One region of the Alteromonas sp. ABH4_454 genome, then DNA from elsewhere that is predicted to be linked to it. Evidence: predicted binding sites of a transcription regulator. Region 1 holds the regulator's gene; the other holds the start of a gene.
The links. The regulator LexA, encoded in region 1, represses DNA repair genes until DNA is damaged. The targets are predictions, from matches to a motif close to TACTGTATNNNNATACAGTA.
Positions count from the first base shown of each region.

Region 2: the regulator LexA is predicted to act here: its motif matches at 3,011-3,030, upstream of recN (DNA repair protein RecN).

Region 1 is NZ_CM149972.1:687,393-702,690, reverse strand. It holds gene ilvA (threonine ammonia-lyase, biosynthetic) at 1-546, shown strand, start outside; partial or broken gene plsB (glycerol-3-phosphate 1-O-acyltransferase PlsB) at 851-3,305, opposite strand; gene ACYX4W_RS03085 (sensor domain-containing diguanylate cyclase) at 3,585-5,867, shown strand; gene lexA (transcriptional repressor LexA) at 6,041-6,667, shown strand; gene coxB (cytochrome c oxidase subunit II) at 7,250-8,413, shown strand; partial or broken gene ctaD (cytochrome c oxidase subunit I) at 8,424-10,068, shown strand; gene ACYX4W_RS03065 (cytochrome c oxidase assembly protein) at 10,220-10,807, shown strand; gene ACYX4W_RS03060 (cytochrome c oxidase subunit 3) at 10,831-11,724, shown strand; gene ACYX4W_RS03055 (DUF2909 domain-containing protein) at 11,741-11,950, opposite strand; gene ACYX4W_RS03050 (SURF1 family protein) at 11,996-12,700, shown strand; gene ACYX4W_RS03045 (hypothetical protein) at 12,693-13,232, shown strand; gene ACYX4W_RS03040 (COX15/CtaA family protein) at 13,238-14,455, shown strand; gene cyoE (heme o synthase) at 14,448-15,298, shown strand, end outside.
Region 2 is NZ_CM149972.1:2,346,469-2,361,766, forward strand. It holds gene tmpT (thiopurine S-methyltransferase) at 45-698, opposite strand; gene ACYX4W_RS10280 (outer membrane protein assembly factor BamE) at 804-1,160, opposite strand; gene recN (DNA repair protein RecN) at 1,285-2,970, opposite strand; gene dps (DNA starvation/stationary phase protection protein Dps) at 3,386-3,895, opposite strand; gene nadK (NAD(+) kinase) at 4,155-5,030, opposite strand; partial or broken gene ACYX4W_RS10300 (fatty acid cis/trans isomerase) at 5,121-5,255, opposite strand; gene ACYX4W_RS10305 (iron-containing alcohol dehydrogenase) at 5,354-6,514, shown strand; gene ACYX4W_RS10310 (3-hydroxybutyrate dehydrogenase) at 6,622-7,389, opposite strand; gene ACYX4W_RS10315 (extracellular catalytic domain type 2 short-chain-length polyhydroxyalkanoate depolymerase) at 7,382-8,458, opposite strand; gene ACYX4W_RS10320 (E22 family MetX-like putative esterase) at 8,458-9,873, opposite strand; gene ACYX4W_RS10325 (GntP family permease) at 9,978-11,273, opposite strand; gene ACYX4W_RS10330 (TonB-dependent receptor) at 11,595-13,973, shown strand; gene ACYX4W_RS10335 (response regulator transcription factor) at 14,218-14,886, shown strand; gene ACYX4W_RS10340 (aspartyl protease family protein) at 15,107-15,298, shown strand, end outside.

The DNA of each region.
Region 1 (15,298 bases):
AAAGAAGCCGTTTTTGCCGTTAAAATTCCTGAAACTAAAGGCGCGTTTAAACAGTTTTGTGAATGCGTTGGGGCAAAAGCGATTACTGAATTTAACTATCGTTACGCAAGTGAGAGCGAAGCGCATATTTTTGTTGGGGTTAAGCTAAAAGGCGGTCAACAAGAATTTGCGACCCTTCAAAGTGACCTTGAAAGTAAAGGATATGACTGCGTTAACCTAACGGATAACGAGTTAGCCAAGCTCCATGTCAGACACATGGTAGGCGGCCGCCCGCCGACCATCTTAAACGAGCAGGTGTTCAGCTTTGAGTTCCCGGAGCGCCCAGGTGCACTACTGAACTTCTTAAACACATTGGGCGAGCAGTGGAACATTACTTTATTCCACTATCGTAACCACGGTGCGGCGGAAGGCTTGGTATTGGCTGGTTTTGATATTGCGCCAGAAAGCCGAAATGACTTTAACCAGCATGTTGCCGAGTTAGGCTATAAGGTTGAAGAAGTAACGGATAATCCGGCATATCGCTTTTTCCTGTCGCAACCAGCGTAAAATCCTATCGGCTATGCAGAACAGCCTTCGATAGCTATACATTCAAAAGCGAAATTTAGCGCGCTTTAAACACTTTTTCGCTTTGTATTGCTTCACGTTAAGCGCAGGTTTACCGAGGAGCGATACAAAGCGGCACTATTTAAACCCTGCTATACCATCCTCTATGGAGGACCAGCTCAGTGCCTATCGAAATATAGGTACTAAGAAACCCCATAAGTTAGGAATACGCCCAATAAAAAAACCATGCGGATGCATGGGTTTTTTTACGCTTTTAACAATGCGGTAGTTTTTGTTGCTTACAAAGCTAATTTGCCGTGTTAAGCGCCACATTTTCCAAATGCTGAATCATCTCAGGCCATATCAGCGCCATTACGTCAGCCCGCAACGCTTCACACTCTTCCGAGTATTTTAAGCTGCCGTCTTTTTCAGAATCTAACCAATGATTATCTTTTAATGCGCCGATAAAGCTAGATAATACGTTCTTATCGTAAAACTCAGGTGAACTTAATCCGTAAAGGGCAGATAAGCGCTCAGCAACTTGTTTACTTTCTCGTTCTAATGCACTGCGGCTAATTACTTTTTCTTTATCAAGAATAGTCAGTACTACGGCATAGCGCTGCAATGTTTCTTGCATACAGCGACTTAATAACCAAGCAGAATGGAACTGTTTGCAGTGTGCATCTGGGGGTAAAAGTTCACCGTCTTTTTGGCGCAACAGCCCGTTGTCTAACATCGCGGTAATCAACGCATCAGTATGCGCAAGTGCTTCATCTTGTGTTAGATGCAAAAACAGTTCTTTTTGCAGCAAAGGATAAAGTGCTGCAATGAGTTGGAAAATACTGTTCTTGGTTGCGCCCTTCTTAGCGAAGATAGACGCCATGATAAGGCCGGGTATGGCGAACAAATGCAAAATATTGTTGCGATAATAGGTTAGGTATACAGCAGATTTAGGCTGAGGGCTGATCAAACGTCCGTAATCGTCTTCTTTAACATCAAAACGACCTAATTTTAATGTATCCCGAAGCAATTCTTGTGCTGATGAATCTGGAATAGTGGCGTCATCACTAAAGGGCACTGTTTTGAACAAGTTCATGAAGTCATCCATGGCTTGTTTAAGCTCCATCTCACTCATGGTCTGCCTTTTAGAAGACAGTAGACATAGCGAAGCTAATGCCATGCCGTTAAGTGCCGCAGCGCGGTTAATGCGCGTCATGACGTTGTTAGCCAACTCATTAACGGCAGGCGTTAACCAAGCAGGCTTTTTCTCTGGCTCGGCATCGCGACAGTCGCGCCAGTTCGGCACATGGCTTTCAAGGAACTGATTAAGAGCGATAGGCTCACCAAAGTTCACATATCCATGCCCGTAATTCTTAAGCTTACGAATGGCTGAGAAAACCTGAAGGTTAGACTCTTTTTTCTTCTTTGAGCCTTTAAGCTCATTCAAATAGCTCTTCACTTCCATCACATTTTCATAGCCAATGTAGACAGGAACAATACTAACTGGGCGGTTAACGCCTTTAAGCATGGCTTGAATTGTCATGGCCAGCATACCGGTTTTAGGTGGAATTAGGCGACCAGTACGGCTGCGTCCACCTTCAGGGTAGTATTTTACAGAGTAACCTTTGTTAAACAGCAGCTCTAAATACTCTCTAAATACCGCGGTATAGAGCTTGTTGCCTGCAAAACTACGACGTAGGAAGAATGCACCTCCTCTGCGAAACATTTTTCCAACAGGCCAGAAGTTAAGGTTGATACCCGCTGCAATGTGAGGCGTTACCATACCTTCGTGATAAATCACGTAAGTTAATAACAGATAATCCATGTGACTGCGGTGGCAAGGCACATAGATAATTTCGTGACCGTTAGCGGCCAGCTCACGTATACGCTCTGCATGACCTACGCTAATGCCGTTGTAAATCTTGTTCCAAATGCGTGTCAGCAATCTGTCACCGAAACGGATAAGCCCTTCACGATAATCTGCAGCAATCTCGGTGATATAGCTTTGAGCCCGCTCTTTGGCCTTTTCGTGTGTGACCTTTTTGCTTTTTGACTCTTCGGCGATCGCACGACGTACGGCATCTGAACCCAATACACTGTTATTGAGTTCTTGTCGCTCTAGCAGCGTAGGGCCAGTCATACTTTGACGTTTACGTTGAAAGTGAGTACTTGCTACTCGTACAAGTTTGTGTGCGATGCTTTGGTCACTACCATGCTGATTTGACATGGCGCGCGCCGAGACAGCTTTAGAATAATTAATAAAGTTATCACGGCCTAAAAACAGCACGATGAAAAGTTTACGTAGCCAGTCTCGGTGCAGCGTTATCAGCAATTAGGTCGCTCAACCCTGGGTTACCGCGCCCTGGTGCACGACCCCAGGTTACATAAACAGGAACTACCTGTAGATCAAGGTTTTCGTGGTCTCGGTGCAAATGGAAAAGGTCAGTGAAAACGTCTTCAATGCCCGTATCTTTGGCTGATGAGCGAAAAAGAGGCTGAGTTTTACGTAAAAATAGAGTCGATGAGTACTCTCGACCTGCCAGTGTAAGCGTGTCAGTTGGGCTAGGGAGGCCCAGGTATTTAGTCGACATTCTCAGCGCAAGCTGGTCGGTCACTGAGTTAGTGGGAAGTAGATAAACAATAGGCTTGCTCTTGTCTATTCCTAATTCGGTTTCAACGTTAACTGGAATACTGTGAGCTTTAACCAGTAACTTAACAGGATAATGAAATACCGACAGAAGGGCTTTTCGCATCCACGACATGAATTATGTAATCCTATGAAATAAAAACGGGTGAAGTGTAACACAATCGCGTCACAATCTCGCGACGAGCCATTGTTATTGATTTGCTTGTTTTACAGACTCCCTACCTAGCGGTAAGTTCATGAAGTTCATAAGCGCCTGTATTTTTATATCTTCGTAACTTTGTTTAGGGTAAGGCTCACTGACCCTTTTAGCAATGCAACATTAGAAGTATTTAAATTGCTATAAGCTTTGATAATTACTACTTTTATAAGGGTTAATGAATGTGAGCATGTAGTAGTGGATGAACAAAACCGGTTAAAGACGATTGATGACTTTTTGCTCAGTGATGAGGTGCCGTTAGATCTTGACGACCTTATGGTTGTGTTAGCAGGGGCATATAAGGTGCCTATCGCGCTAATAGGAATTGTTGGTGAATTTGAAGAAACATTCAAAGCGCGATATGGAACTACACTTTCTAAAGTGAGCCGTGAGCATGCCTTTTGCAGTTGTGTTGTAGAAGAGCGCAAACAAGTTGTTGTTAACAATGCCCACGAGGACCCCAAGTTTAAAGATAATCCATTAGTTACGGGTGAGCCGCACATCTGCTTTTATGCAGGAACTCCCATTGAAATTAATGATGAGATTATTGGTGCTGTCTGTCTTATCGATACTGTTCCTCGAGAAATTGATGCCAAATATCTTGAAGTGCTGAATAGAATTGGAGCGCTTGTTAGCCAGCATATTTCTCTTTCTAAAGAGCATGAAGCACTCAAGCGTGAGCATGGGCTAATAGAAAAGTCCCCTATTGTTCTGGCTACGTGGCGAAATACTACGTCGCTCAAACTGGTTCATATCTCAAATAATAGTGAGCGCGTTTTGGGCATATCGTCCCAAGATTTACTGAGCGGTGCAGTTGAGCTTGGCGATGTTTTAACACAAGACGCTGAGGGCGACTTTACGTTTGCCATGCAGGCGCATATGGAGGGCGTGGAAACGCATACCTGTCGTCTTCAAATAGCCACGCCCACACGTACCATTTGGGTAAGTATGATCTCTACGGCGAGTTTCCGTGAAGACGGTATGTTGTCTTCAGTTCAGGCGTTCTTATTTGACACCAGCGACCAAAAATATGTGGAAGACAAGCTCAACAAAACAAACCAGCGCATGCGGCTGTTATTGGAAGCCTCTGAATTGGGCACATGGGATTGGAATTTGGCCGCTGACGTAAACCAAGTAAACAAGCGTTGGTGTGATATCGTCGGTCTGGAATATGAGTACTATGACACCAGCTCTCGCTTTTTCAGGCAGTTAATTCACCCCGCGGACTATGTAAAAGTAGAAAAGCAATTAAACGAGCACATCATTGGTAAAAGCAAGGTTTTCAATACCACGTTTCGCATGAAACATACTAACGGCGCGTGGGTTTGGGTTGAAACCTACGGAAAAACCGTAGAATTTAACAATGCGGGTAAGGCTATTCGCGTTGCTGGTATTCATCGCGACATCACGCAGAGAATGGAAAGTGAGCTTCATGAGAAAAAGAAAACCCAGCTACTTCAATTTATAAATAAAACCCGTGCCTCTTACCTCCAGAACAACGATTTAACCATGGCCTGCCAAACGGTATTACCCGAGCTTATTGATATCTCGGATAGTCAGTTCGCTTTCATTGGGCAAATGAAAGGTGAAGGCGATGCATCGAAGCTGTTTATTCATGCTATTTCTGAAATAGTCTGGGACAGCAGCAGCTTTACGCAATACAACGAGTACAAAAAGCGAAACTTGTATTTCAGCAGTTTCGATAACCTTTTCGGTACCACAATTTTAACCGGTGAGGTAACGATTAGTAATGCCTCAGGAAGTCATCCAAACTCAAAAGGGGTGCCCCAAGGGCACCCCCGCATTAGTCGATTTTTAGGGCTACCGATTAAGATCAAAGATAGAGTGGTGGGCATGATTGGTTTAGCCAATAAATTCGAGCCCTACACCTTCGATGATGCTGAGTTTTTGCAACCTCTATTAGATGCATTAGCCGGTCTTTTCTATGCGGTTGAACTGGAAGAATCACGCGCGATAGCTGAAGAGAAGTTGCGTAAGCTGGCCATGACTGACTCGCTAACTGGGCTGTACAATCGACGAGCTTTTGTTGATAAATGCCATCAGCTCTCTGCACAAAGCAATAGAGTGAGCGTAGCGGTAATCGATATAGACCACTTTAAAAAGGTTAACGATACTTATGGACATGATGCAGGAGACCAAGCTCTAATTTCAGTAGCCCACCTCATCGAAGAATATTATGTGGAGCCCGATATTGTTTCACGTCTTGGTGGAGAAGAGTTTGCGATAGTAGCAATTTCAGACAACAAAAGAGACGAAGAAAGGCGATTTAACAAACTTCGAGAGGCTGTTGAAAAAACAGAAGTTAAATACAAGAAAGACACGATATTCGTGACAATAAGTATTGGTGCTGTTTTTGCTGAGGATAGCTTAAATCTTGACTTTAGTGTGTTACTTTCCAAAGCGGATAAACTGCTATATACGGCGAAAAAGAATGGCCGAAATCGAGTTGTTCTAGAGTAATGAAAACTTAAGGCCGCGCTAGGTTTCACGTATTTGACAGCCTTAAGCCCCCTAGTTTTTATATACTAGGTGCTAGCCCCATCCAGCTTGCTCCATAGTTTCAAGACTTTGCGCTTGTTATTTGCTTTTAGGTGTATATACTTACAGGAACTGTATGAACAGACAGGTCTTTTATGCGCCCACTCACAGCTCGACAAACTGAAGTTTTAGAACTTATTAAAACAACCATGCAAGAAACGGGAATGCCGCCTACGCGTGCAGAAATTGCTCGTCAACTTGGTTTTCGTTCTGCCAACGCAGCAGAAGAACATTTGAAAGCATTGGCGCGTAAGGGCGTAATTGAAATTTTGCCTGGTACCTCGCGTGGTATTAAGTTAAATATTCCCCTCGAGGATACTGCACCAGAAGAAGAAGGCTTGCCTCTAATAGGGCGCGTGGCGGCTGGTGAGCCAATTTTGGCGCAAGAGCATGTAGAATCCCACTACAAGGTCGACCCTGCTTTGTTTCAGCCTCAGGCAGACTTTTTACTTCGTGTAAACGGCATGAGCATGAAGGACATCGGTATCTTGGATGGCGATCTTCTTGCTGTGCATCGCACGACTGATGTCCACAACGGTCAGGTAGTTGTCGCGCGGGTGGATGAAGACGTTACGGTGAAGCGTTTAGAGAAACGCGGTCGTGAAGTTTTACTTCATGCTGAAAACGAAGAGTTTTCGCCAATTAAGGTAGACCTTGCCAGCGAGCCTTTTGCTATTGAAGGTATTGCCGTAGGTGTTATTAGAAACGCCGACTGGATGTAAGGTTTTAGCATCTTCAATCAAAAGCGGCGTATTAGCCGCTTTTTTTATGCCTTTTAGTACCATATTTTAGTTAATTTTCTTAGGTTAGCGTTTGTTAGTATGTCTCAAAACTACGAAATCTGGCATCACCATTGTGCGAAAGATATGCGCTATTTGGCCCGAGAATGAATTGGCTAATACACATTTATTATTTGAAAGTTTGTTTGAAAAATAGGACGAGCGATGTGTTAATTGTTGATTTTATGACCAAATGAAGCTTCGTCCTCATCAACACCCCGTTCAAAATGCGCGTTTGATTTTTTAACCGCCGCGAGCACGCCCAATACCCTCTCCAACAAAATTGTAACGTAAGCCTGCCACAAGAAATGGTTAAAAATTAGCCTCTTCATTAAATTTTTAATAGAAAAGACTAGACGACACGGCATTATTGCGCAATTCTTATACAGAGATTAACAAAATAATAACAATGGCTCTAAATTTGTTTTACAAGTTGTGGTGATGGGTCAATCGTTCGCAAACCATTTGGTAGGGCAGCGCGCAAAATAATCAGCGTTTTTGGTCTTGCTATTACGGAGGTGCTGAGTGAAACAACTAACGACCGTTTTTGCAAAGTGGTGTTCAATAATACCATTTTTGCTTTTCTCCCCTTTGCTTCTTGCACAAGAAGTTAGTGAAGAAGCCTCTTCGCTTAATTTGAGACGCGGTGCTACCGACATCAGTGGGCAGGTCTATGATCTGCATATGTTGATGTTCTTCATTTGTGTAGGTATTGCGGTTGTCGTGTTTGGGGTTATGTTCGCCTCAATGTATCTGCATCGGAAATCTCGTGGCGCCAAGCCCGCTAACTTTCATGAGAACGTGAAGGTTGAAATTGCTTGGACCGTTATTCCTTTCCTTATTCTTATCTTTATGGCTGTGCCTGCCGCAAACACGCTTATTGCGATGGAAGACACATCTGAGCCTGACATGACAGTATTAGTTACAGGCTCTCAGTGGAAGTGGCACTACAAGTATATGGACAGTGACGTAGAATTTTACTCACTGCTTGCTACTCAGCGTGAGCAGATAGAGAACAAATTTCAAAAAACCGACAATTATCTGCTTGAAGTTGACCGTCCGTTAGTTATTCCAACTGGGAAAAAAGTGCGTTTTCTTATTACCTCTGACGACGTTATTCATTCGTGGTGGGTCCCCGATTTTGCTGTGAAAAAAGATGCCAACCCCGGCTTTATTAACGAGTCTTGGGCCAAAGTGAATGAGCCTGGTATTTATCGCGGACAGTGCGCAGAGCTTTGTGGAAAAGACCACGGCTATATGCCGGTTGTGGTGATTGCTAAAGAGCCAGCTGAATTTGATAAATGGATGGGTGAACAAGAAGAAATTGTTCGCAAAGCAAAAGAAGAAGAGCAGCGTCTACTTTCTATGAATATGTCTATGGATGAATTGATGAAAGAAGGCGAGCGCGTTTACAACACAACTTGTGCAGCGTGCCATATGCCAAATGGTGAGGGTTTACCCGGTGTATTCCCTGCACTTAAAGGCAGCAAAATGGCGTTAGAAGATCAGCAAGGCCACATCGACATTGTATTACATGGTAAGGCGGGTACAGCTATGCAGGCGTTTAGCAAAATGCTGAGCCTTAAAGAAATTGCTGCGGTAGTCACTTACGAGCGCAATGCGTGGGGTAATAACACGGGCGATATGGTTCAAGCCAAAGACGTCAATGCAGTGGCAAACGGAAACTAGGAGCAGACAAATGAGCAAAGCAACTGAAGTTATTTCGCCAGATACCTCTGCGCCTCACAGTGGTCAAGTAAATGGCGATCATCTACATGATGACCATGAACATCACGACCATATTCCTAAAGGAATAACGCGCTGGCTGTTTACCACTAACCACAAAGACATAGGCACACTGTATCTGTGGTTTGCCTTCATCATGTTTTTGGTTGGCGGCGCAATGGCCATGGTTATTCGCGCTGAATTGTTCCAACCTGGCCTGCAAATTGTTGAGCCAAACTTCTTTAACCAAATGACCACGGTGCATGGGCTTATCATGGTGTTTGGTGCTGTAATGCCTGCCTTTACAGGGCTCGCAAACTGGCTGATTCCTATGATGATCGGCGCCCCAGATATGGCATTGCCGCGCATGAATAACTGGAGCTTTTGGATTTTACCTGGCGCTTTTTTAATTCTGCTTAGCTCGCTATTTATGGAAGGTGGTGGCCCTGCTTTCGGTTGGACTTTTTATGCGCCGCTCTCAACAACCTACAGTGGCGATTCGACAGCATTGTTTGTGTTTTCTGTTCACATTATGGGTATCTCATCCATTATGGGTGCGATTAACGTGATTGTGACCATATTTAATATGCGTGCGCCAGGCATGACCTGGATGAAAATGCCGCTATTTGTATGGACGTGGCTTATTACAGCGTTCTTGCTGATTGCGGTAATGCCAGTGCTTGCTGGCGCGGTAACCATGGTATTGACAGACAAGTTTTTCGGAACCAGCTTCTTTGATGCTGCAGGTGGTGGCGACCCAGTTATGTTCCAGCATATTTTCTGGTTCTTCGGGCATCCTGAAGTCTACATTATGATCTTGCCCGCTTTCGGCATTATTTCTCAAATTGTCCCTACCTTTTCTAGAAAACAATTGTTTGGCTATGCCTCTATGGTGTACGCCACGGCGTCTATCGCGCTGCTTTCTTTTGTAGTTTGGGCTCACCATATGTTTACCACGGGCATGCCGGTTTACATGGAAATGTTTTTCATGTTTGCCACCATGCTTATCTCAGTGCCTACTGGAGTAAAAGTGTTTAACTGGGTAGCTACCATGTGGCGCGGCTCACTAAGTTTCGAAATGCCAATGATGTTCGCTATTGCTTTTATCGTGCTGTTTACCATTGGTGGACTATCAGGACTAATGCTGGCGATAACACCTGTGGACTTCCAGTACCACGATACCTACTTTGTAGTGGCTCACTTTCACTATGTTCTGGTAACAGGGGCGGTCTTTTCAATTATGGCGGCCGTATATTACTGGCTGCCTAAATGGACAGGCAAAATGTACGACACTACTTTGGCTAAATGGCATTTCTGGTGCTCTTTAGTATCGGTAAATGTCTTGTTCTTCCCTATGCACTTTGTGGGTTTGGCAGGTATGCCACGCCGTATTCCTGACTATGCATTACAGTTCGCTGATTTCAATAAATGGATAAGTTTGGGTGGTTTTGCATTCGGTTTATCTCAGACTCATCTTTCTTGCCCTGCTTATTAAGGCGTGCAAAAAGCAAGGTGAGCCGGTATCAGCGCAAGTTTGGGACGGCGCAGAAGGATTGGAATGGGAAATTCCATCCCCCGCTCCTTATCACACGTTTGAAACTCCGCCTGTCGTCAAGTAACGATAGGTGGGATTTGTGAACTGACCATTCTTGTAAAGCGCTAAACTGCAGCGGTTAGGATGGTACTCACATATTGCTGACGGTGGAGTAGATAAGCGGCTATACAAGCGTTTACCAAGCTTCACTCTTGAAGTTACCCGGAGGTTGCGTGATGTCACAGCAAAGTGCAAATAACAAGATGGTTATCAAGCTTGTTGCTATTGTCATTGGCATGTTTGGCTTTGGCTTCGCCTTGGTACCCTTGTATGACGTATTTTGTGACGTAGCAGGAATTAATGGCAAAACCGAGAACACGGCAGCCGTTTATCAATCAGTTGAGATTGATGAATCGCGAGAAGTGACCGTAGAGTTTATCACTCGCACAAATACCGGTATGCCGTGGGAGTTTCGTGCTGAAACCAAGCGTGTGAAAGTGCACCCTGGCGAGCTAAACACGGTATCGTTTTATGTGAGAAATCCTGCATCAAGTAATATCGTAGCTCAAGCCATTCCCTCTGTATCCCCCGGCACAGCAGCGCTCTACCTAAACAAGACGGAATGCTTCTGCTTCAATCAACAGCCGTTAGAGGCGGGGAGTGAAGCCTACATGCCTATGCAGTTCTATGTCGACCCGCAGCTTCCTGAAGATATAACCTTTTTTACCTTGCAGTACACACTCTATGACGTCACAGCGCGAGCCAGTGACCTAACGACAACACCGAATCCCTTTATGGCTTCGACACCATCAACTGGCGAATAAGCAGAAGGGATAAGGAGAAGAAAATGCAAACCGAAGTACAGAATCACGAATACCAAAAATACTATGTACCAGCGCAAAGCCCATGGCCCATTGTAGGGGCCGTCGCTCTATTTCTTATCGCCGTAGGGGCAGGAAACTATGTGGTGCAGGCAACCAAAGGCGAAACCGGCTATGGCGGTCATATCCTTTTAGCGGGAATAGCCGTATTGCTGATTATGCTAGTGGGCTGGTTTAAAAACCAAATTGATGAGTCTATGGCTGGGCTTTACAGCGACCAGCTAGGCCGCTCGTACCGTCAAGGCATGAGCTGGTTTATCTTTTCAGAGGTGATGTTTTTCGCTGCGTTTTTCGGTGCGCTTTACTACGCACGGTTTATCTCGGTTCCATGGCTTGGTGGTGCATCGAATAACGCTATGACCAATGAAGTCTTGTGGCCGTCTTTTGAGGCTATGTGGCCGCTGGTATCAACGCCAGGCGGCACTACCACACAAGAAATGAGTGCTGCGGGTTTACCCACAATCAACACAATTATCTTGCTTATCTCATCTATTACTTTGCACTTCGCTCATGTGGGTTTAGAGCAAAACAAACGCAAGCAGTTGACCCTAATGCTAGGCATTACCATTTTACTCGGGTGTGGGTTCCTGTTTTTACAGGTGGAAGAGTACATTCATGCTTATCGCGACTTAGGGCTTACGCTTCAGTCGGGCATTTATGGCAACACCTTCTTTATGCTTACAGGGTTTCACGGCATGCATGTGACCCTTGGCACCATCATTCTGATTGTATTGTTTTTTAGGGTATTGAAAGGCCATTTCACGCCTGAAAACCACTTCGCCTTTCAGGCGGGTAGCTGGTACTGGCACTTTGTAGATGTGGTGTGGGTTATGCTCTATATCTTCGTTTACGTGCTTTAGAAATAATACCCCAAACTCAATAAGGTCTTGGGTTTGGGGTAATTAAACCAGTACCAATAGCGATAAGAATAATAATAACAATGATGGCTGAAGTGAGCACACGTCGACCAATATACTTACTCATTGGCCCCTTGGACGTGTCGTTTTTTATCATGATACGCATCGCCATGAATAAATTCACAATCATGTACAGCACCAAAACAACAAGGACTATTTTTATCAACATATTCACCTCTGTTTTTATTCTCATTTTGCAGGGTGCGAGATAATCATGCTTTTTCGCACTCGCCACGTTATTCCTTGGTTACTCACTGGCTTTAGTGTGGCGATTATGTGCGGGTTAGGTTACTGGCAACTAGATCGCATGGTCCAAAAGCAACAACGTTTAGCTAGCATAGCGCAAAAGCAAAGTAATGGAACCTTGAGTTTAGAAGAAGCGCTGAACCACAAAGATCCGAGAGATATCACCGTTTCTTTCAGTGGTTCCTTAGATGCAAATCACGTATTGCTTTTAGATAACCAGATTTACAATCAACGGGTAGGGTTTGACGTGATAGCGCCGGTATATACCAATGCCGGTTGGCTTTTAGTGAACTTTGGCTGGGTGCCCGCACCAGATTTAACTCGCACCTTGCCAGATATAAGTTTTACGAGCGAAATTCGCGATTTTACCGGTGTCATCAGTGCTCCGGGTAATAACCCTTTAGTTAAAGAAACCAACATGGCCTTGGCGCAAAGCCCTGCGCTTGTTCAGCACATCGAATTTCCCGAATTAAACGACGCCTTAGAGCGAAATTTCTTACCTTTTATTCTCCAGCTTACTACGCCTGATCCAGCGTTTATTCGCGAACATCAGGCCGTTGTAATGTCTCCCGAAAAGCACCTAGGTTATGCCGTTCAGTGGTTTGGTTTAGCCATTGCCGCTGCGGCTATAGGTGGTTTTGCAATTAATAAGAAAGGACGTAGTTATGAGTAATGCTGCTTCGAAAAAAACGTTAATTATCATGGTAGCTGTGTTTGTTTTGCCTGTCGTCATGGCGAAGCTTGCACTTGACAACGATTGGTTTACCAAAGGCGCTACTAATAAAGGTCAGCTGCTTGCGCCAACAATCGACATGAGTGCACTTTTGAAAGATGCAGAGCCCAAGTGGCGTTTACTTTATGTCATGCCGAACGAGTGCGATGCAGTGTGTGAAAATGCACTATTTAGCATTAACCAAGTATGGCTTGCTTTGGGTAAAGAGTCTGATCGCGCCCAAGCAGTGGTCGTTACGAGCGATTCAAGTGATCAAGTAGCGATAGCAGCCTTAGCGGACTACCCCTTTGTAGAAACCTTGCCGGTTACCATGCCAACCGCCCTCGCCTCTAGCAGTGTTTATATCGTCGATACTCAAAATAACGCCATGCTCTTTTACGAAATTAAAGACGATAGAAAAGACGCGGTGATGGAAAGCCGTAACATGCTGGCGGACATGAGAAAGCTATTAAAGCTATCACGCATAGGATAAACGCTATGAAAAAGTTAACCCTATTCAGTATATTTTTAGCTGCTGTTGTTATCATTTTAGGTGCCTATACCCGTTTGACCGATGCCGGATTAGGTTGCCCGGATTGGCCTGGGTGTTACGGAAACTTAACCGTCCCCTTAAGTGAAGAAAAGGTAGCACAAGCAAACGCCGCCTACCCTGAGCGTCCGGTAGAAGCATTTAAGGCGTGGAATGAGATGATTCACCGCTACTTTGCAGGAACCTTAGGGCTATGTGTACTGGCTATTGCCATTATTGCTGTTCGGCAGCGCGACAAAGGCACGCCCGTTAAATTACCTCTGTTACTGCTGGGACTCATTATATTTCAAGCAGCCCTTGGTATGTGGACAGTGACGCTCAACCTACTTCCCGTTGTCGTGATGGGGCATTTATTGGGTGGCTTTTCTGTGCTTTCTTGCTTGTTTATTCTCTACCTTCGTTTGCGCAATACTGAAGCTAAAGCAGAGGAAGCTAGACACGCGAACTTAGCGTCAGCTATGCATGATCGTGACATGACCGACTTACCTCAGGCCAAAGCCTTTCAGCGAAACCTTAAACTTTTCGCTTTCATTGGACTCGGCGTACTTGTTACGCAGATTGCTCTGGGAGGGTGGACTTCGGCAAATTATGCGGCCTTAGCTTGTACGGAAATGCCGGTTTGTGAAAGCGGTTGGCAGGAACGAATTGATTTGGCAGGCGCATTCAGTGTGCCTGATGCAGACAACTATGAATTCGGTGCTCACGATTACGGCGAGCGAGTCACTATGCACATAGTGCATAGGTTCGGTGCGGTCATTACGTTTTTATACTTGCTAGCACTGGCTATCAGTGTGTTGGTAAGCCGCCATACCTCAAGTAAACAAAAATATGTGAGCGCGTTTATGTTGGTAGCCTTGTGTACGCAGGTGGCATTAGGGCTTAGCAACATTATCTTTATGCTGCCACTGGCTGTCGCTGTAATGCATAACGCAGTAGCAGCCGTGTTACTTCTTTCCCTACTCAACCTCATTTTTACCGTATTTCTGGCACTAGAAAACGATAACGTCTTTGGTACAGAAAAACGAAGAACAGACTCATTCTCAGGCTCGAAACCACTGCAGGGGGCAGGTGCATTTAGCATACATGAAGTGCCTTTGCAGGGCCCATTTGACGCGTCAACGTCTTCTCATATTCTCCCTAAAGCTCCAGGAGGTTTCCATGGCTAAATCGGTCTCTTTACATGCGCGTACTTCACGCAAGCACAATGTAGTCACGTGGCGAGATTACTATGAAATGACTAAGCCTAATGTCGTCATGTTGTTGCTGTTAACCGCGTTAGTGGGAATGTGCTTAGCTACGCCTACTTGGGTAAACGCAACTGTGCTCATCTGCGGCTTATTAGGTATTGGTATGTTGTCTGCGTCTGCTGCCGTTATTAATCACGTTGTCGACCATAAAATAGATAGCGTCATGGCACGTACGTTTAATCGGCCTGTCGCGAAAGGCAAAGTCAGTATAAACAACGCTCTGTGGTTTGCCGGTATCTTAGGTGTGGTAGGGTTCGTGGTGTTGGCCTTATTTGTAAATATGTTAACCGCGTGGTTAACCCTAGCAAGTTTAGTGGGCTACGCGTTTATCTACACTATGTACTTAAAGCGAGCGACACCGCAAAATATCGTGATTGGTGGTTTGGCGGGTGCCGCGCCACCCCTTTTAGGTTGGACTGCGGTTACCGGGGAAATACATGCCCATGCATTACTTTTGGTACTGATTATCTTTACTTGGACCCCTCCCCATTTTTGGGCTCTCGCCATCCATAGAGAAAAAGACTATGCCAAAGCGAAGGTGCCTATGCTGCCAGTAACCCATGGTGTGTCTTTTACGAAAACTTCAGTATTGTTATATACAGTGTTGCTAGGACTTGTGTGCCTGCTTCCCTACCTTACAGGTATGAGTGACCTCATTTATTTAATTGGCTCAAGTATGCTTAACATTGGATTTTTATATTATGCTTTAAAGCTAAAATTTGATGCACAGCCTCAAACAGCAATGAAAACTTTTAGGTTCTC
Region 2 (15,298 bases), 1.7 Mb from region 1:
TAACTACTTCAGCGCTTCGTATTGGCAACGGATCTTAAAAATGTCTACTTCGCCGTTAGCGCAAATACCAAATTATCAGCGTCTACTTTGCCTTTCAAACCACCTTCAAGCACAGAGCGCTCTAACCTTTGGATGTTGTATTCCGCTGAATAAAGAGCGTCAACGGTTTTTTCGTTTACGCTAAATGGAGGGCCGGCCATTTCATTCTGGTCATACTCGAATGAAATAATTAGCTGAGGGGCGCTTTGAGTAATAGCAATTAGGTGTGCAGCGTATTGCTCGCGAAGGGGGCTAGGCAGTGCAACCAAGGCTGCTCTATCGTAAACGCCTGTAACATCGCCTATATCGCTTGATGTGAGTTTAAAAATATCGCCCACGTAAATGGTTAAGCCGTCTTTGGTGTAAACCTTGCCCTTCGCAGTGGTAGTAACGTTAGGCTCGGCACCAAGCTCTTCAAATAGCTGTATGATAGCCATTTCGCTCAGCTCAGCACCTACCACCTCACAACCTTGGGAAAGTAGCCAGCCGATGTCACGGGTCTTTCCGCATAGTGGAACAAATATGCGTTTGAAAGTAGTGCTCGAGTTTTCGTCGCCAAGCAGACAAGACGCATACTTAACGAGAAGTGCATTCCCTTCAGGTTCGTGAAATCCGATTTCGTTTTTTTGCCATTTACTGTGCCAAAAACTGTGTTCCATGAAGACCTCAATTAACTAAGTGATGTAACTCGAAAAACAGGCGTTGTTACTTAGGGTACTAGAAACTAAAAAGGTAGCGTGAAAACGCTACCTTTTTAAATATAATTAGTTATCAAGTGGTGTGTTGAAGTCTTCAGATAACTCGAAGTCGCCTTCAACCGTGGTGACTTTGTCATCTACAAAGTTTATTATCATTTGCTTCTGAAAATCTTTTCCGCGCTTTTCCATACCGCGTTTCATATCGTAAACGTAGTACCAAGTGTCATCATCGAACGAGTCTTGAACAACAGGGTTGCCTAATACATAAATAACTTGCTCTTTTGTCATTCCAACGCGCAGCTTTTCAACGTCTCTTTGATCAAGGAAGTTTCCCTGAGGAACGTCGATACGATATATCCAGTTCGAGCAAGCGGTTGATGTAAGTGTGATACCAAGAATTACTAATAGGTGTTGCAACTTCATGCGTTAATTTGTCCAGTATTGCCTTTGTTAGTGCCAGCGAATTTCGCGAAGGCGAATTTCGAGGCTGTTTTATTGCAAGCGCGAAGGCATGCTACATTGACAACTATGACCAATCAACTGCATTTTAGTTCGATGCTGCGCTTTTTAGCAGTTCTTTTGCGTTTGCTAAGGCCGATTTGGTTACTTTGTCACCGGCTAGCAATCTCGCCAACTCATCAATACGGTCTTGCTTGGTAAGCGGTAGCATTTGAGTTTCAGTGCTTTGCCCATCAGTGAGTTTAGTAACGAACAGCTGGTTATGCGCCTGCGCAGCTACTTGTGGTAAATGCGTTACACACATTACTTGAGACTGCTTGCCCAGTTTGCGCAACAGACCGCCAACGATAGATGCAGTTGGCCCGCTAATACCTGTATCGACCTCATCGAAAATCATGGTAGGAGTTGCGTGATTGTCACTTGCAATTACCTGAATAGCCAGCCCTATACGTGATAACTCACCACCTGACACCACTTTTTCTAACTTGTCTGCATCCTGGCCCGGGTTGGTAGACACTTTGAACTCGACAGTATCAAGACCTGTGCTAACAGGCTTCTTAAGCTCATCGTACTGAATTTGAATATCGACTTTTGCATGAGGCATATTCATTTGACGAATCTGGTCCTCAATATCTTTACTTAATTTACCTGCAGCACGTTGTCTGCTTTCAGACAACCCTTTGGTCGCAGTTAGGTATATTGCTCGCGCTTCTTCTACTTCGCCTTCAAGTGTACCCAATAGTGTTTCTTGTTCAGATAGTGAATTGAATTCAGCGGCTAGCTCTTGATGGTGTTGATATAGCCCTTCTGGCATAACGCTATGTTTACGTGCCAGCTCCATTGCCTTAGCATAGCGCGCTTCAACTTGCTGTAGACGAAGCGGGTCAATTTCTAATTGATCGCAGTAGCTACGCAGCTCTCCCGCAGCTTCTTCTACTTGAATTGCCGCGTCGTTTAGTAATGCTATCATAGGCGTTAGACTTGCATCATGGGCTTCTAATTCGCCTAAGCGCTCAATGCTGCTTTGAATTACTGATAAAGCGTTGCCTTCATCATTCTCATATAAGTTGTACACGCTAGTTTGCGCTTGTTCTAAAAGGCTTTGACCATTGCTTAAGCGCTTGTGCTCTACTTCCAACTCTTCGAACTCGCCCTCTTCAATAGCAAATTCATCGAGCTCTTGCACCTGATAGGTTAACAGCTGAATTCTATCTTCTCGCTGCTGTGCTTGCTCTTGAAGTGTCTTTAGTGTGCGTTGCTTATCACGCCAGATTGAATGAGTTTCTGCAACTTGCGCTAACAATTCATCATGTTTAGCGTAACCGTCAACTAGATCTCTTTGATGATCTTCTTTCAACAGTTGCAGGTGTGTGTTTTGACCGTGAATGGCTAACAAATATTGGCCTAAGCCTTTTAACTGCTGAAGCGAAGCGGGGGTACCATTGATAAACGCTTTTGAACGACCTTCTTTAGATATAACTCTGCGAATAAAGCAGCTGTTTTCATCCTCGTCTGAGGTAAGTTCATGTTCATCGAGAAAAGCTTTAGCTAACGCGTTATTGCTCAAAGAAAAGTGTGCGATGATTTCAGCTTTCGTACTTCCTTTACGCACAGCGTTTGCGTCGGCACGTTCGCCTAAGCACAAGCTTAACGCATCAATAGCAATTGATTTACCTGCGCCGGTTTCACCGGTTATTGCAGTCAACCCGTTTTCCAGTTGAACCGATAATTGTTTTACAACAGCAAAATTAGAAATAGAAAGATGCGCTAACATAACCACACTCGAATAAGTTGAACATGATGATATATACAGTAACTGATAATATATACAGTATTTTGACTGTGTAAAGTTAAGTCGTAAAAAAATTACGCTAAAAATAAGGGGTAAGATAATAAAGGTAGATAAATCAATGGTATATGTCCACAGGGTTATATGGGGTTATGAGTAACCAGCAGAAACGAAATTAATGAGAGTGCGTGTTTTACAGAAATCTATACAGTACTAATCTAAGTGAAATTCGACAGCCTAAAGCCTGTCTGTAAAGAAGGTTTGTAAGCCAATACGTTGACTGATGAAAAGTGCTTTTAAAACCATATAGCAAAAAGGAGAGCCTAAGCTCTCCTTTAGAATTCCAACTTTAATTGAACTATAAATAGCCAGATAACTATATAATATTCAATAAAAAAGCTTACTGCTGCAACTCACCGCTTCCAGATTCAATGTGTGCGCGTACGAACCACTGGAACTGTTCTAGGTCTGCCAGCTGACCAGTGATCATATCTTCTGATACTGGGTCAATTTCACCAAGAAGCTCTAGCGCCTTTCTATGGTCGCCATTTACACCATCATATACAGCATCTAGTGCTTTAAGGTGGTCAAGTACTAGACCTTTTCCTAGTTCGTAATCGTTCCAGCTGCGACCTTCAACAATGGCTTTTGGTGTGCCTTTTGGTACGCCGCCTAACGTTGCAATACGTTCGGCAATGGTGTCTGTCATTTCGCGTACTGCATCTACCTGAGGGTCTAGCATTTCATGTACGCCAATAAAATTTGGTCCTACCACATTCCAGTGAATGTGCTTTAAGGTTAACTGTAGATCTAATAGTGCAACCAATCGCTGATCCAATACCTTAATTGTTTTGGCAGCAGCATCGTTATCCATTCCAGGGGCTGTAAATTTGATATTGGTGTTACTCATGATATCTCCTATTGAATGTAAATAAATCAGCACGATGTAAAGCATCATAAGGGGCAAAATCTCACTTGCCCTGTGCCAACAACTTACCTAGACAGTTGCAACGGGTATGCCGAAATCTGAGAGTTTTATAAGTACACGTTTTTAATAGAGAAATAGGGGAAGATTAAAAAATCTTTATTTTTCAAGCCTGTAGCAATTAAGAAAATGCTACAGGCTAATGTAATAAATGCACATTAGAAAAGATAAATAGGGAATGAGGCTAGTAAAGCTTGCTGCCCCAACCTAACTTCTTGCGAAGTACGTTGAAATAGCTGTAACCCTTGGGGTGAACAAGATGAAGCTTGTCTACGCTCTTGTTAATGCGAATTTCATCGCCGGGCAGTACGGGTAGAACAATGTGGCTATCGCAACTTACTTGCAACGAGTCACTGTTTACCTTTGATACTTTCATTGATACCTGACTGTCTGCATCAACAACAATAGGGCGACTGCTCAGAGTGTGAGGAAACATAGGCACCAGCGTTAGTGCATCAAGCTTTGGCATAATGATAGGACCGCCGGCGGATAGGGAGTATGCAGTCGAGCCTGTAGGTGTGGCGACAATCAAACCGTCGCTACGCTGACTGAATACGAATTGCTCATCGATATAAATTTCAAATTCCATCATATGAGCAACTTTACCGTGATGCAGCACCACTTCGTTTACGGCAGAATTGTTACTTTTAAGCTTTTCGTGCCGATAAACTTCGACTTCAAGTAAGAAACGCTCTTCAACCACGCACTCACCATTAAAGATAAGGTCAAGCTGTTGAACGATATCATCAGGGTGAATATCTGTTAAAAAGCCAAGATTGCCGCGGTTTACTCCTACAACATGGATGTCAAAACGCGCCAGTACACGGGCGGCACCAAGCATGCTGCCGTCACCACCTACTACAACGGCAAAGTCAGCCTCTTTACCAATAGTAACAAGGTTACAGCTTTTAAAGTTTTCAGTTTCAAGCTCTTCAGCAATACTTTCCTCAACTAATAGTTTGCAGCCTTTGGCTAATAAATATTCGGCAAGAATATTTAAGCTGTCATGGGTTGCAGCGTGCTGAGGTTTTCCAATTAAAGCAACGGTTTGATAGGGCATGGAATGCTAATGTCCTTTCATTTCCAATGGTCGGACATTAGCACAGGTATTTTGCAAAAGAAAAGCGTAAAACGTTGCAGAGTGCAAGGTTTAGCGATCTTCTAATCGATTATAGTCGAGCAGGCCGCCTTCAATAGGGTAGTGCTCGCTAGACCACTGAATCAATTTGTCGCTAAAGGCCCAAAAATTAGGGTTTGTTCGGCGCATAGCGACATTGTCGAGCAGGCAGTCGGATTAAAGTGGTGATAACATTATTTTTACATTGTCATTGCTTTAAGCATGTCGGCAGGTATGCTTGAGAAAAGCAACCATAGGAGGGAAGCATGTCTCATCAAATTATTTTGCCAAGAGTGATGCATATAGGGAAGGGCGCGAGTCAGCGGGTGGCTGAAACCCTCAAAGGCCTTAACTGTCGCAAACCATTATTGGTTACCGATAAGGTGATGGTCGAATTGGGATATAGTGCTGCCATCGTGCAAGTGCTAAATGAGGCTGGAATCAGCGCAGATGTGTTTTCAAATACGGTGCCAGAGCCAACGGTAAAATCGATCAACCAGGGTGTGGATGCATTTAAAGGCAACGATTATGACTGCATTATCGCCTTAGGTGGGGGAAGCCCCATCGATAGCGCTAAAGCCATCGCTATTTTGGGCAAATACGGCGGCGAAATGCGAGACTACAAATTTCCAAGGGTTGTCGATGACGCGGGGTTACCGATTATCGCTATTCCCACAACGGCGGGCACAGGCTCTGAAGCAACGCGATTCACTATTATTACTGACGAAAACACAACAGAGAAAATGTTGTGTGTTGGTCTAGGGTTTATGCCAACGGCAGCTCTGGTCGATTATTCGTTAACCCAAAGCTTGCCAGCACGCGTTACCGCCGATACTGGCATTGATGCGTTCACTCACGCTATTGAGGCGTTCGTAAGCCGCAAAGCTAATCTTTATAGCGATGCACAGGCGTTATCAGCCATGGCATTAATTGCGCCTAATTTACGTACTGTATTTGCAGACCCAACAAATGAAACGGCAAGAGAATCAATGATGTTGGGCTCAACGCTCGCGGGTATTGCTTTTTCAAATGCGTCAGTGGCCCTTGTTCACGGAATGAGCCGGCCCATCGGTGCAGCCTTTCATGTGCCTCACGGCTTGTCTAACGCCATGTTGTTGCCCGCGGTTACCGCCTTTTCTATTCCAAGTTCACCAGTGCGCTATGCCCAATGTGCCCGCGCGATGGGTGTCGCTACACAAAGTGACTCAGATGAAATGGCGAACGAAAAGCTTATCAATGAACTCAAAGCACTTAATGCCGATTTACAAGTGCCCACGCCAGCAGAGTTTGGAATTGATAAAGAGACGTTTTTTGCTTCGACCTCAACAATGGCTGAGCAAGCTTTGGCATCGGGGTCACCGGGCAATAACCCCCGCGTACCCACCATTGAAGAGATGGTCGCCATCTATGTTTCGCTATGGGAATAATCTTTTTGCGAGATGCTAAAACGAAAAAAGACTGCGCCTTGCAGTCTTTTCAACAAGGAGGGAAACACCTACAACCACCAATCATAAAGCGTAAAATTCACTAACAGCTATCGCGCCGTCCAACCCCCGTCGAGCACCATGGTTTGTCCGGTAATATTGCGGGCACTAGCCGACATTAAGAAGCTCGCGGTATCTGCAAGTTCTTCAACGCTAACAAATTGCTTTTTAGGCATGGGTTCTAACATGATTTTTGTTATTACCTCTTCCTCGGTAAGGTTATTTTCTTTTGCCTGTGCTGTAATTTGTTGTTCTACCAAGGGGGTTTTAACATACGCAGGGCAGAGAGTGTTAATGGTTACATTACAGTCACCTGTTTCAAGAGCGATGGTTTTTGCAAAACCTAACAGCCCATGCTTCGCCGCTACATAAGCAGACTTATAGGGCGAGGCTACCAACGAGTGAATAGAGCCTACATTAATAATGCGCCCGTAGTTTTGCTGTCGCATTGTGGGCAAAAAAGCTTGGGTTAACAGAGCAGGGCCAACCAGCATTATGTTTATAAGCTGTTGCCACTTATCAGAAGGGAAGTCTTCTATACGAGAAACGTGCTGTATTCCTGCGTTGTTTATAAGCACATCTACGGTATGTTTTCCCAGTACCTCAGGTAGCGCTGCAACTTGCTCTGCATTGCACACGTCTACCGCCACTGCGCTGGCCGAACCGTCCAAGTACGCAAGCTTGGTCACGGCGTCTTTCGCCGCCTGTTCGTTGATGTCGGCGATGATCACATGATGACCTTGTTTCATCATTGACTCAGCGATACCAAAGCCAATGCCGCTTGCGCCGCCTGTAATAAATATTGTGCGCTTAGTCATTGTTACTTCCGTTTGATTTATTTAATGAAGGGGCACTATTTAATGAAAACAGCAGTTGTTTTACTGCCCTTATTTGCGCACCGTCTCTGTTCGCATAATCGCTAGATGCATAGCCCCACCAATCCCAACAGCCTTGTGGATTTAACGGCATAAATAACGACTTCTTAGTTTGCGGATAAAGCACAACAATATTGTTGTCGTCAGCCCATTCATTCAGACCGGTCTGGGTGGTGTAGGCATCGCCAACGGCATCGGCATACTGGTTACAGCCGTGGAAACTAATATGGGCTCTGCAGGGCTCGCCTTGTGCACAGCTTTCAGGTACATACACAAAACCTTCACTTGCTAATGTTTTAGCATCGCTACCGGCTACATTTTGCTGGTCTATCGAATGCACTTTTCCCGACAAATTATCATCAGGAGCTGAAATATCTTCAATAAGATGGGAAAGCAAAGCGCCTGCGGCATCATAGTCGCAGTTCCCAATGAAGGGGCTCTCTGATTTCATGCAGTTGACGCCATTGTTTTTGGTAGGAAACAAATGTGCCATGGGTTTATCGTTGATATAGGCAATATTTTGAGTGTCTGTCCACAATTTGTATTGCTCAAACAATAAGTCGCTGACTTGTGCAATCACTCTGGTGTCTTGCGTGCCGTGAAAAAGCCAGACTTTTGCGTCTTTCATATTTGAAAGCGAGGCGATTTTTCCCTCAGTTTCATACTGTTTGGCTTTTTCGTTTAGCGTATCAAGGTTAATTTCTCCCTCTACCTTGTTCACGCATTGTGCGAGGGCGGTGGTTATATCACCTTTTGCACAAAAGTAGGGGCCGCCAGCAATGACACCAACGCCTTTCACCCAGTCGCTATGTGCTAGTTGAAATTGGGTTGCCATGTAACCGCCTGAGGACAAGCCAGACACGGTGACATTCTTTAAATCGAGGGTAAGCAAAGGAACATCACCTTGTGCTGATGACTCTGCGCTGAAACTTGGCGAACTAAAGCTAAGCGCGCTAACGCTTAATAAAGAAAGCCACATTGCGCGGCGTAAAAAGGGTTTAGGTTTCATCATTACATTGCTGCCTTATCATTTTCCAAAAATTGACGAATAGCCTGGGCTTGAGCGGATACATTGGTCACGCCTTCTAAGTGACCTAATTTGCCATTTAGCGTAACCAATGTGCTGTCGTTATCCATTGAAATTAGACCTTGGTGTGCACTTTGAGATAAGTAGGGCATAAGAAGCAAATCAGTTTGGGCTGGGATAAACAGCGTTTTGGCCTTTATCGACGCCAGCCCTTGCTCAAGATTATCTTGGTGCCCAGCAACGAAGAGCTGGCAAGCTCGAACCAAGTATAAAAGGTGGTTGGCATCCATAGTTTTTGCCCGGGCCTTCGCTCGTTCACGAAGCCAGCTTACAATACTGTGTGACTGACGTATGTCATTAAGCGGCGCCGACTCAACATTTTTAAAATCCAACGTTTTGCCGGTTTGGTTGAAAAACGAAGGGGTAAGAGCATTTTGCGTAATAAGCATAAGCGAGGCCGCTAAGCCATTAAGGGGAGCCTTTTCTTTGTTGTATTCACCATTGTTCCAGTTGTTATCAAGCGTTATTGGCGTTGCCCAGTGTTCCAGTGCTGCGGTGGTCCATGCATCGCTTTGACCTGCGCCGATAACTGAAATCATACGTTCAACCCAGTCTGGGTAAGCGCTCGCCCAATCGATAGCCTGCATAGAGCCCATAGAAGGCCCAACAACCGCGTGCAATTTGCCAATACCTAAGCTTTCAAGAAGTGCTTTTTGAACATTGACAAAGTCACGTATTGTCACGACGGGAAAGTCTAAGCCATAGGGTTTACCTGTATCTGGATTTATTGACGTAGGACCGGTTGTAATAACGTGCGGGTCGTAAGCATTTAGATTGGCCAGCGTATCAACGCTTATTACATAAAAGCGGTCTGTATCAATGGCCTTGCCGGGGCCGATAATACTATCCCAGTAGCCTGGTGCTGAATCGTTTTCGTCATACTTTCCCGCTGCATGAGAAGAGCCTGAAAAATAGTGGGTAATCAGTATAACGTTACTCTTTGCGTCGTTTAGAGTTCCGTATGCCTCCCAACCTACTTTCACATTTTTGATTTCTTTACCGCCAAAGGTTGTAAAGTGAGGCATTTCAAAAACGCGTTTTTTTACCATTAGCGAAGCGCTTGGCAAGGAAGAAACGGGCTCAGAAGTAGGTGCTTTTGAAGAACTGAGCAATGGCGATTTATCTTCGGATTCGCCAGCAATACCCTGACAATGTACCGTCAACATTAGCGTGGCAAATAATCCCACTAATGCGCGTTGCTTTTTAACTAAATACATCTCAACCAAATTTGCTAGTACTAACTGTTTAACTTGTCTTGAGTCGGGCTTTTTCAATAGCGCGTTGATGCCTTTGCTCTTATTCCACACTAACGTGGAAGTAAATGTCTTTTTCCAATTCATACTCTCTTATCCTTTTCTCAGGCCGCATTTTTACATGGCAATGTTTTGTAAGAGTGACCTTTAAATCGTGGGGCCTTCCGCCATATTGTTGGCTTTGACTAATGCTACATAAAGCTAAACAAGCCAATTGCCATCGCCAAACCAATAACAGGCACCACTACAGTGAGCGCACCCACCGCCCAGTAGGCAGCCTGATGGGTTTCGTTACAAATAGCGCGTATGGTAGTGACCACGTAACCATTGTGAGGTAATGAATCTAGTGCGCCTGAAGATATAGATACAATTCTATGCAGCTGCTCTGGTTCTACGCCTTGGTCAAGATAATGCGGAGCTACCAAGGGTAAGGCAATGGCTTGTCCGCCGGATGCGCTGCCGGTTAACCCTGCAATAACGCTTACTGCAATGGCGGCACCAATGAGCTCATTACCAGGAATTTGGGTCATAAGCGCTACCGTTGTTTGAAACGCTTCAGTGTTTTTTGCAATGGACCCAAACCCTACAACAGCGGCGGTGTTACCTATGGCAATCAATGCCCCGGTCGTACCCGCATTTATGGCAACCGGTAAACTGTGAAAATGTTTGTAGTTAATAGCCAGCAAACACAATACGCCGCCGCCTAACGCCAGAATAAGCGCAAGCTGAGCGAGTTCTTCATGGAATAGAAACGAAATGACTAACACCACGACCAAGGGCACAATTCCGGTAAGCGGGTGGGGGAGCGCTCTGTCTCGCACTTCAGGGTCGCTTGCTCTGGCTTCAAACACCTCGCCGTTATTAACGGCTTTTCTGATCATCTTAGCCAGCCACCAGTAACCGAAGCATGCCATGAATATGGCGACGACAAGGCTAACTTCCCACGCGGCAAAAGGGGAGGTGCCCAAATACTTTATTGGGATCCAGTTTTGAATCTCAGGCGAGCCTGCCGAGGTCATGGTAAATGTTACCGACCCGAATGCCATGGCAGCAGGTATGAAGCGACGGGGTAGGTTGGCATCTTTAAACAAACTCACCGCCATAGGGTAAACAGAAAACGCTACCACAAACACGCTTACACCACCGTAGGTCAAAATAGCGCAAGCTAGCACAACCGCTAATACTGCGCGTTTGTAACCAATTTTGGTGATGATCCAGCGAGAAACAGCATCTGCCGCCCCTGTGTCTTCCATGAATTTACCGAATAACGCACCAAGTAAAAACATAAAAAACCAAGAGGCGATAAAGCCAGAGAAACCGCTCATATAGGTTTGAACGAAATTCACGTCGCCAGTGAACACGCCAATATTGTTGGTGATGGCAACCACAAGCGCACACAAAGGTGCAGCAATAAAGAGGTTCATTCCGCGTATTGTCAAAACAATAAGCAACAACAGACCGCCGACTAAGCCAATCATACTTAACATAGTTATCATTCCTTAAAAAATCTGTGACCGCAGATGATCCGAAACAGTTAAGTCGATTAAAGATTTGCCTACACCCAAAACCACAAAGTGTATGCGAATCAAGTAAAAAGCATTCATAACAGACATAAAGTTTGACGTTACTTTAATCAAAATCCCATAGTACGATGGTACTACATACTATTAACATTTAATTAACTAAAGTGGTTTTGACCGTAGGCAGTACATCCGACAGTGACGTGAGCCTGCTGACCTTTGAGGTACAGCATTTGCGATACAGCAAAGATCAATAGGCCCTAGAACTTAGAACAACAAGGACTCACTATGTCTAAATCAACACACACAAATGGCTTGGTTTCACCTTACCAATTATATCCAGCTGCTGTTAGCACAGCAGAACGCAAAAGAACTTCAGTTAAACACCCTATGCGCAGCCTATGTGCCCTAGCGGTGGCTAGCGTTTTAAGTTCAGCGCCCGTATTTGCTCAGGATAGTCAAGCTAATGCCGATGCCGAAGAGCAAAAAGGAAAATTAGAACGCATTGAGGTGACAGCGCGAAAAACCGTAGAATCGCTACAGGAAACGCCGGTTGCAATCACATCTATTGGTGCGGTTGAACTTGGCGAAAAAGGGATTAGCGTGCTGACTGAAGTGCAGCAGTTTTCGCCTAACACTACGCTACAAACCAGTCGTGGTACTAACTCAACCTTAACAGCATTTATTCGCGGATTGGGTCAGCAAGACCCTCTATGGGGCTATGAACCAGGCGTAGGTATTTATGTTGATGATGTTTATATTGCTCGTCCTCAAGGGGCCGTGCTTGATTTACTAGACGTGCAGCGTATTGAGGTGTTACGCGGTCCGCAGGGGACACTTTACGGAAAGAATACCATTGGTGGCGCGGTTAAATACGTTACGAAGGAAATGACCGGCGATACGCAGATGAACGTTGAAGCTACGGTAGGCAGCTACAGCCAGCGAGATATTAAAGTGACCGGTCAAATACCATTAATTGAAGACACAGTGTATCTAGGCGTGGGTTATGCGAACTTAAACCGCGACGGCTTCGGCGAGTATCTGGTAAGCGCGTTGCCCAATCAAGATAAAGAGAACTATAACAAAGATCTCTGGGCAGCCCGTGTAACGTTAGAAGTTCATCCGAGTGAAGATTTGTTTTTCCGTATTGGCTGGGATAAGACCGAAGATACGTCAAATGCGAAAGGTGGCTACCGTCTAATTCCAAGTATTTTAACAGATGCACCCGTGCCTGATTCGGTTTTCGATTCTTATACCAGCTTACCTACATGGAACAAAGTCGAGTTAGAAGGCTATAACTGGCTGGCACGATACAGAGTGAATGATGATTTAGAGCTAAAATATATTGGTTCACACAGAGAAAGTTATTCACCTACCAACATTGATTTCGACAACACGCCTCTGCCTATTTTTGATGTGCCGGCAGAATATGATGACAGTAATGATACTCACGAGATTCAAGCGAACTATACCGGGAACGCGTTCAGCTTAGTGTCAGGGCTTTATTTTTACGATGGTGAGAGCTGCGGTAATTTTGATGCAATTTTAGGTGTGTTAGGGCAGGCGCTCGGTGCACCGGGTTTGACGCGAGAAGTGACAGGCTGCAATAACTCAGAAAGCTGGGCTGCTTACACACAAATGAATTACGACGTTACCGACAAGCTATCGCTTTCACTTGGTGCCCGATACACCGATGAAGAGAAGACGGCTTTTGTAAATAACGGTTTGGTATTCGCCAACGTTTATCCTTATACCGACTGGATTGATGGGTACGTGCGTCCCGACGGGCAATTAGTGCCTCAAGTACTTGGGACAGACACTGATGGCGATGATGTGTTTGATGCGCCTGCGGTAGAGAGCTGGTCGCGCTTTACCCCGCGAGTGGGCGTTGAGTATCAAATGGACCGCAACACCATGTTCTTCGCAAGCTATTCACAAGGCTTTAAATCAGGCACGTTTAACCCTCGTGCTCAGACTAACGAGCCTGGTGTTGAACCAGAAGTCGTTGACAGCTTCGAGGTGGGTGTGAAGAGCGACTTAACCGACGCACTTCGTATGAATATCACATTGTTCTCATACGACCACAAAGATCGTCAGTATATTGGCGTCGAAGGGGATTTATCTGATCCAACAGCCCTAGATCAGCGACTGCGCAATGCTGCAGAAACGGCTGCAAAAGGCGCAGAGTTGGAGATGACATGGGTGGCCACCGATAACCTTCAGTTTGACGCTGCTTATGGCTATATTGATTTTGAAATTAAGAAAAACAATGCCATTCCTCCGTTGATTGGCCTAGCGAGTACGCCTGAGAATACCTTTAATCTTAATGCCAACTACTTGCTAGAGACGAGTTTTGGGGATATTACCTTCAACGCCAACTACTACTATCGTGATGATTACCTTATCTTTGAAACCAGCGATCTTATCCAGCAAGATGCCTATGGTATGGTGAACTTAAGCGCGCGTTGGGAAAGTGTGGAAGGCGACTGGTATGCTGGACTACACGTGAAAAACCTGACCGATGAAGAATATCTGGTTGGCGGTTATGACTTTGTCACACAAGACGATGAAGGTAACTTCGGACCAGGTCTTGGTGGCGATACCACACTTATCGGTTATTACGGTGACCCGCGTACAGTTCACCTTACGGTAGGTTATCGATTCTAAACGGTATGTTGTGAAGAAGACCGGCAACACGTTTCACGCCTAGGCCATTACGCTTAGGCGTGCTCACTTTTGCTCGACCTCTGTCGGTTGTGTTGGCCGGCGGATATGTCGAGCAGTGAAGGGCGTGGTGCGGAGCCTTACTCAATAACAGATGCGCCAATAACAGATACGCCAATAAGATTAACCTTTTTTTACCGGCGTGGTAGTATGTTGATTAACAAGGTAGTTACAAGTTGATAGCATTATGTCTGTGAAAATCTTGATTGCTGACGATCATCCTCTGTTCAGAGCTGCGATGTGCCATGCGTTAGCTAGTGTGGAGCATATCGAACTTGTAGAAACCTCCACGTTCCCCGATACGCTCACTAGTCTTGAAGAAAATGACGACATCGATCTGCTTTTCTTAGATCTCACTATGCCAGGCAATGAAGGGTTAAATGGCCTTGCTGAGGTACATGCGCTCTATCCTGATGTACTTGTGGTTGTTATTACCGCACAAGAAGAGCCTGATGTTATGGCAAAATCGTTTGCGTTAGGCGCAAGTGGTTTCATACCCAAATCAGCTTCGGTCGATTGCATTATTGACGCGGTAAATACGGTGTTAGACGGTGAAACTTGGATCCCGCCTTCAGTTCACAGTGCATCAGTTACGATGCCAAATGCCTCTGCATCGAATGTGAATGGCCACTCTGGCCAAGATGATTTCACAAACCGATTAAAGCAACTTACCCCTCACCAACTTAAAGTTTTGCGAATGGTATCAGACGGCTTGCTCAACAAGCAGATTGCTTACGAACTGGCCATTTCTGAGTCTACCGTTAAACAGCATGTATCTGCAGTATTGAGAAAGCTTGGCGTTATCAATAGGACTAAGGCTGGGATCGCATTCAAAAATGCTATGCACTTAAATTAAGCACACTAGAACATGAGAAGTTAACAAAGTCCCCTCAGAACTTTTTTCAATATAAAGCTCCTCGTTTGCAATTAAAAGCTCGGCGTTTTTCTTCGGTAATCGTAAATTTCCCGCTTTAAATAGCTACTTTATAATGCAATTCATCGTGTTAAATCGACCTGAATTCATTCTTGTGATAGCGTAAAAAAAAGGATTAAATTACTAACATAAAAGGATATTTATGATTCGCTTAATTTTACTTTCCCTTCTTTTTAGTTCTTACAGCGCATTAAGTGCAGTAACGGCATGGACAGATTTCACGCTAGATAATGGTCACGTGTTTCTGCCTGTCACCATTGAAGGTATCGAGTCTCGGGTTATGCTGGACTCTGGCGCTCAGATAAACAGTATTAATCGCGCGTTTATCGGCAAG